Linked DNA regions of Rhodopirellula baltica SH 1. The protein of the gene in region 1 interacts with the protein of each later gene in a pairwise test. Links are inferred from orthologs where the notes say so. Each region holds a gene or a part of one and is shown on either strand. Other genes may lie near its edges. The genes, in order: aceE and nth.

Evidence for each region.
Region 2: the proteins of aceE (region 1) and nth interact in binary tests that used the Escherichia coli proteins (3 or more experiments, as listed by UniProt). The link is inferred for Rhodopirellula baltica SH 1 from one-to-one orthologs.

What each region holds. Positions count from the first base shown.
Region 1 is NC_005027.1:1,767,995-1,771,646, reverse strand. What follows is about bases 179-3,508. They hold aceE (pyruvate dehydrogenase (acetyl-transferring), homodimeric type), read left to right. Parts: upstream 179-575; coding sequence 576-3,308; downstream 3,309-3,508. Other genes in these bases: RB_RS06720 (2-oxo acid dehydrogenase subunit E2), read left to right, coding at 3,447-3,508. Also shown: RB_RS06730 (dCTP deaminase), read left to right, coding at 1-88; more of RB_RS06720, read left to right, coding at 3,509-3,652. UniProt on the Escherichia coli protein: Component of the pyruvate dehydrogenase (PDH) complex, that catalyzes the overall conversion of pyruvate to acetyl-CoA and CO(2).
Region 2 is NC_005027.1:2,618,225-2,621,494, reverse strand. The notes cover bases 117-3,064. They hold nth (endonuclease III), read left to right. Parts: upstream 117-1,234; coding sequence 1,235-1,894; downstream 1,895-3,064. Other genes in these bases: RB_RS10225 (DUF1559 domain-containing protein), read right to left, coding at 2,721-3,064; RB_RS10230 (hypothetical protein), read right to left, coding at 2,545-2,724; RB_RS10240 (serine O-acetyltransferase), read left to right, coding at 228-1,202; RB_RS10245 (hypothetical protein), read left to right, coding at 117-120. Outside these bases: more of RB_RS10245, read left to right, coding at 1-116; more of RB_RS10225, read right to left, coding at 3,065-3,270. UniProt on the Escherichia coli protein: DNA repair enzyme that has both DNA N-glycosylase activity and AP-lyase activity. The DNA N-glycosylase activity releases various damaged pyrimidines from DNA by cleaving the N-glycosidic bond, leaving an AP (apurinic/apyrimidinic) site.

The DNA.
Region 1 (3,652 bases):
TTCGCTGATGCATCGTGAATTGGGTTATGATGATCGCGACACGCAGCTGGAGCTCGGCTTTGACGAAGCCATTCGCAGCACGCCGTGAGTCACAGTTGCGTCGCGAAAATTCAGACGCGACCAAATGTCGCTGTTTCCCCTGTCTCGCGAGATTCTGCTGTCCCGTGAGACCCCGTTCAGAAATCGGCAACGCTGAGTTCGCGGTAAGTTTCTCCGGCCAAATCCGGTGACGACTCCAAACAATCGAGCGTTGATCCGCGAATTCGGAAGGAATCATGCCCAACCCGAGCTGGATGCGACGCAAATTGGCGGCATCGCGACAAAGATGACTCGGTGATCGCCCCAACAATGCTGCGTCGAGCTTTTTTGGGCGTTCAAAAGGTGCCGCAGAAAAACTTTCGCCCGAGCCAATGGGGGTTAGCACAACCAACTGTCCAGCAAAGCTGAAACGGGCATTTCAGATGCCCTTCCTAACCTTGCTGGAAACGTGCAAGAACGGCTAAACTACTAGGTCTGACCGAAAAACTCGACCTATCTGATCCAATCGTCCGCGAGCCCGGAGTTCTCTACTCTCTATGTCCGAATCAAAATCCGTCGCTCAAGCTGAAATTTCCCAAAACCTTGGCGAATTGCAGCACTCGCCGGACGTCGATGTCGACTCCGCCGAAACCCAAGAGTGGATATCATCCCTCGAATATGTCCTTCAGAGCAAAGGCCCCGAACGGGTCAAGTTTCTGATCGACCAACTGCGTGACCGAGCCGCTGAAGAGGGTGTGCCCCTTTCCTCGGACACCTCGACGCCATACGTCAACACAATCCCACCTCACGAGCAGCCCGCTTACCCCGGCAATCGTGAACTCGAACGACGCATCAAATCGATCATTCGCTGGAATGCGATGGCCATGGTCGTCCGAGCGAACAAACGGCCCGGTGGCGTCGGTGGACACATCAGCACGTTCGCCAGTTCAGCGACACTTTACGAAGTCGCATTCAACCACTTCTTCCAAGGCCGCGGCGAAGACGGTTACTCCGGCGACTCGATCTACTTCCAAGGTCACGCGTCACCCGGCATGTACTCACGTGCCTACCTCGAAGGTCGCTTGTCTGACGAGAACCTCGACAACTTCCGTCGTGAACTCGCACCCGGTGGCGGACTTTCCAGCTACCCTCACCCTTGGTTGATGCCCGGTTTTTGGGAGTACCCCACCGTCTCGATGGGCCTCGGTCCGATCATGGCGATCTACCAAGCCCGTTTCAACGAGTACCTCAACGATCGTGGTATCAAAGACACCAAGGGCCAAAAGGTTTGGGCATTCCTCGGTGACGGAGAATGCGACGAACCGGAAACACTCGGTGCAATCGGATTGGCTTCGCGTGAGAAACTCGACAACCTGATCTTCGTCATCAACTGCAACCTGCAGCGACTCGATGGTCCCGTTCGCGGTAACAGCAAGATCATTCAAGAACTGGAATCGATCTTCCACGGTGCCGGATGGAACGTCATCAAAGTCGTCTGGGGCGGCGAATGGGACGAACTGCTTGCTCGTGACACAACTGGCCTGCTTGCCAAACGCATGAACGAAGTCGTCGACGGCCAGTACCAAAAGTACACGTCGATGCCTGGTAGCTACATCCGCGAGCACTTCTTCGGCAAGTACCCCGAGTTGCTCGAATTGGTCAAACATCTCTCCGATGAGAAACTCGAAAAGATTCGCCGCGGCGGTCACGATCCCGAAAAGGTTTACGCGGCGTATCACCGTGCCACCACGCTGAACAACGGCAAACCGACCGTGATTTTGGCGAAAACGGTAAAGGGTTATGGTCTGGGCGAAGCCGGCGAAGGCCGCAACGTCGCTCACAACCAAAAGAAGATGAACGAAGCCGAGTTGCTCGAATTCCGAACTCGCTTTGGCATTCCAATCAGCGACGAAAAAGTTGGTGAGGCGCCGTTCTACAAACCACCGGCCAATAGCACCGAGATCAAATACCTAAAAACTCGCCGAGAAACACTGGGTGGCCCGGTTCCGAGCCGACCAACCGAACATCCAAAGTTGGAAATTCCAGCTCTAGACGTGTTCCAAAAGTTCGTCGCGAAACGCACCGACAACAAGGAAGTCAGCACGACGTTTGCCGCCGTGCAGATGTTGATCTCCATGTGTCGCGATAAATCCATCGGCAAATACGTGGTGCCCATCGTTCCGGATGAATCACGAACGTTCGGCATGGAAGGCATGTTCAAACAATTTGGCATCTACGCTCACGCGGGCCAACTTTACGAACCAACGGACTCTGACCAAGTCGCTTACTACAAGGAAGCTCAAGACGGGCAGATTCTGGAAGAAGGCATCACCGAATGCGGATCGATGTCCAGCTTCAATGCCGCTGGCACAGCTTACAGCTGTCACGGTGTGAACATGATTCCGTTCTACATCTACTACAGCATGTTTGGCTTCCAGCGGATCGGCGATTCGATTTGGGCCGCTGCTGACATGCGAGCCAAGGGTTTCCTTGTCGGTGGTACCGCCGGTCGCACGACGCTCAACGGCGAAGGCCTGCAACACCAAGACGGGCATAGCCTGCTCAACGCGATTGCGTTCCCCACCGTGCGTGCTTACGACCCAGCGTTTGCTTACGAAGTCACCGTGATCGTTCACGAAGGCTTGAAGCGGATGTACGAAGAGGGCGAGGAATGCCTGTACTACATCACCGCTGAAAACGAAGCATACGTTCAGCCGGAAATTCCTGAAGGATGCGAAGAAGGCATCATCAAGGGGATGTACAAATTCAATAGCCGCGAAGTGGACGGTGCCAAAGCACGCGTGCAATTGTTCGGCAGTGGTGCGATTCTCAATAGTGCGTTGAAGGCACAAGAGATCCTCGCTGAAAAGTACAACATCGCCAGCGACGTTTGGTCGGTGACCAGCTACACATTGCTTCGTCGCGACGCTCACTCCGTCGAACGTTGGAACCGTCTGCACCCAACCGAGACGCCCCGCAAGAGCTACCTCGAAGAAGTGCTCGAAGGAGTCGAAGGCCCATTCATCTCGGCCAGCGACTACGTGCGTGCTCTCGGCGAACAGCTCACGCCTTGGATCCCGGGCGACTACTACGTCCTGGGCACCGACGGCATGGGCCGAAGCGAAACTCGCGAAGCACTGCGTCGCCACTTCGAAGTCGATGCGGAATCGATCACCATCGCTGCTTTGGGTCGTCTGGCGAAAGCCGGAACGTTCGAAGCCGCCGACGTGGCACAAGCGATCAAAGATCTGGATTACGATCCCGATAAAGTCGATCCTTACTTCGCCTAATTTTGGTCGCAAAAACGCGAACGTCGTTCGCGACGCATTGCCTGGATTTCAATCGTCCCCGAAACACCGGGGACTTGGCCGCAATCGAACGACCGAGCGTCTCAACCTTCTCCAATCACACTCTGACATATCTTTCCCATGACTGAAGTCAAACTCCCCGAACTCGGCGACGGCATCGAATCTGGCGATGTCCTTGAAATTTTCGTTTCCGTCGGCGATGTGATCACCGCCGGACAAGACATCGTGGAAATGGAAACGGACAAAGCAACCGTTCCCGTGCCGAGCGACGTGGGTGGCAAAGTCACCAAGATTTCAGTTGGCGAAGGTGACACGGTGCCAATCGG
Region 2 (3,270 bases), 850 kb from region 1 along the record:
CAAATGCAGGGCCAGCCATTTACTCCAGGTGCGCCGTCTGCCCAAGTCGCGTATCCTTACTATACCCACCGTGGTCCTCGCGACTTCTTGCTGGACAATCCGCCCAGCATCGGTCCCTGATCGCACTGGGGTTTGAATTTCGAGTCTGCTCAGGCCGTTGTGCCTGAGGCTCTCGAATTGATTCCGTCTGTGAAGAGTGTTCCGCAGTCGCCCGAGGGAGTTTAGGCGTGGCAACCGATTTTCGGCTGAAAGAGCAGTTACCAGAGCTGACCGAGCAAATCGTCAGCACATACACCTCCGATGATTCAATCAATCATTTGGGGCACTGCCCATTGCCTAGCTACACCGCCGTCGTTGACATCCTTTTGGATCTCAAGGACATCCTTTACCCGGGTTACAAGCGGCATACCAATTTGCATGCCGGCAACATCCGCTACCACGTCGGCGGGTTGATTGATTCCTTGCACGATCAGCTGACGACTCAGATCGCTCGTGCTTTACGGCACGAGCACCGCGTGCTGCAGAATCACAAGGATTGTGAAACGGACATCGACTTCGAAGCCAAAGGCCAAGCCATGGCGATCGAGTTGCTCAAACGCGTCGTGAAATTGCGGCACATGTTGGCGACCGATGTTCAAGCCGCTCACGATGGCGACCCGGCTTGCCAGACGACCGATGAAGTCGTCTTTTGCTACCCCGGTTTCGAAGCGATCACGGTCTACCGAATCGCTCATGAACTGGTGCAGCTCAACGTGCCTTTCATTCCTCGAATGATGACGGAATGGGCGCACAAAGAAACTGGCATCGACATTCACCCTGGTGCGACGATCGGTGAGTACTTCTTCATCGATCACGGAACCGGTGTGGTGATCGGTGAGACGTGCCACATTGGAAAGCACGTCAAACTGTATCAAGGTGTGACGCTTGGCGCATTGAGCTTCCCAACCGACGCCGATGGCCAGTTGATTCGCGGCCAGAAACGTCATCCGACGATCGAAGACGAAGTGGTGGTTTACGCCAACGCGACGATCTTGGGTGGTCGCACAGTGATCGGTCGCGAATCGGTGATTGGTTCGAGCGTTTGGATCACTCGCAGTGTCTCGCCCGGCACCACGGTGGTACTGGAGAAACCGCAACTGAAGGTACGTGGCTCGGATGAGCCCGCCGATGAGTTGCGTCCCGAGGTGAATTACCAAATCTGATCACTGGGTAACCCCAGACGATTCGGTATAGTGTGGCGATGTTGAAGAAAGAACGCGCCGCCATTGTCCTCGAGCGTCTGAACACGCTCTATCCCGACCCGCCGATTCCGCTGGACCACACCGACGAGTTCACGTTGTTGGTCGCTGTTTTGTTGAGTGCGCAATGCACCGACAAAAAGGTTAATGAGATCACGCCGGAGTTGTTTTCGGTTGCCGGAACGCCCTCAAAGATGCGTGAGCTTGGCGAAGAGGGAATCCTCGAAATCATCCGCCCGCTCGGACTTTCAAAGCAGAAAGCCAAGGCGCTCGCGAAGCTATCGGGGATGCTGATCGATCTGCACAAAGGCCAGGTACCAAGCACATTCGAAGAGCTGGAAGCATTGCCCGGTGTCGGGCATAAAACAGCCAGCGTTGTGATGTCGCAAGCGTTCGGCTTCCCAGCGTTTCCGGTTGACACGCACATTCATCGACTGGCCCAGCGTTGGGGATTGTCCAGCGGCAAAAGCGTTGTGCAAACTGAACGAGATCTGAAAAGCTTGTTCCCCGAGTCGTCTTGGAACAAGCTGCATCTGCAAATCATTTTCTACGGTCGAGAGTTCTGCACCGCGCGAGGCTGCGACGGACGCGTGTGTGAACTCTGCCGCGAGCTCTATCCCAACCGCCGCAAACCAGTGACCTGGATCAAACCCTGATCTTTCTTACTCGTCCGCGTGGCTGGATTCGCCAGAATATCAGAGCTCCGGTTGGAATCTCTGGGCCTGTTGCGTGGCGGCTTTCTGTCGATGTAGGCCAGGTTCCACCTGGCTGGGCGAATGGCCGGGGCCTCACGAACTCGCGGATGAATGACTAATCGCCTCGCTTTGTGCCAAAGCATCGGCTGGATGCCAGGTACAACCTGGCCTACGAGACTAGTTAGTTCGTGGTTGAATTCGGCAGAATTCAGATGTTTTAGGTGGGACGCGTCCGAATTTTTGGCGAATCCGGCTACCGTGCGTGACGGCTTTCAGTGGACATCGGCGTAGGCCAGGTTCCACCTGGCGGGGTGATCGGACGGAGCCTCGCGAACTTGCGGATGAATGCTAAACCGCCTCGCTTTGTTCCAAAGAATCGGCTTGGTTGCCAGGTAAGACCTGGCCTACGTGGCTAGCCAGTCCGTAGCTGGCTTCGGCAGAATTCAGGTGTTTCGGTTGGGACGCGTCCAAATTCTTGGCGAATCCGGTGACGGTGCAATGGCGGCTGGACCAAACGAAACGCGGATCCGGCAAGATCGCCTTCCAATTCAAACCAGCGTTCCTCTCGTTGAAAATGCACCGAGAGGAACGTTGATTCGAAACAGGCGTTTCTACTCGCCTTCGCTTTGTGCGTCAGCGATCGAGCCGTCTTGGGCTTCGATGGCTTCCCAGTCGATGCCCTCGGGAGCGGCCAATTTTTCCGCGTCACCGCCGCCCTGCGAGCAGGCCGGCAAGCCCGATAGGCCCACCGCGAAACACAGCGTTGCGATCATTCGTGTCAACTTCATCATTCGAAACCTTCAATCGTTTCCTTGGAAGAAATGGACCCGTGAGCTCCCCACAATCCGTAGGGACTCTTTTGTCCGACATTACCGTAGTTCTTTGAAATGCTTTGGGCTTGTTGATTGCCCGCTTCGATCGAATCGGTGACGAACTTCACGGCTCCATCCGTCAACAGAACATGAACCCCACCTTGATGGTGACTTGCTGAGCTGAATACGCCTGATTGCCAGGCAGTGCCCCAACCCATGGGGCAGGTGGGTGAGTTGGGTGGCAGGACAGTGTTCATGCCCGTGATCATCAAGTGATAGTTCCACCAGCGACCGCCTCGTGACGTTCCCCCACTGTCCCACAGTGGCACACTGCTCTCGATGAATTGGGGACGCTCGGGGTCAATGACGGAAGTGCAGAGAGTCAAATCGGATCCCATCGAGTCATCGGCGGGGAAGTGCGAAAGGTTGACGACGGAACCACCGACGCCGCGGTCGCCGAGGTTGGTCACAATCTCAGCCATCGCAATTGTGTTCGACAATCCATCGAGGACGTCTCGGAATTTA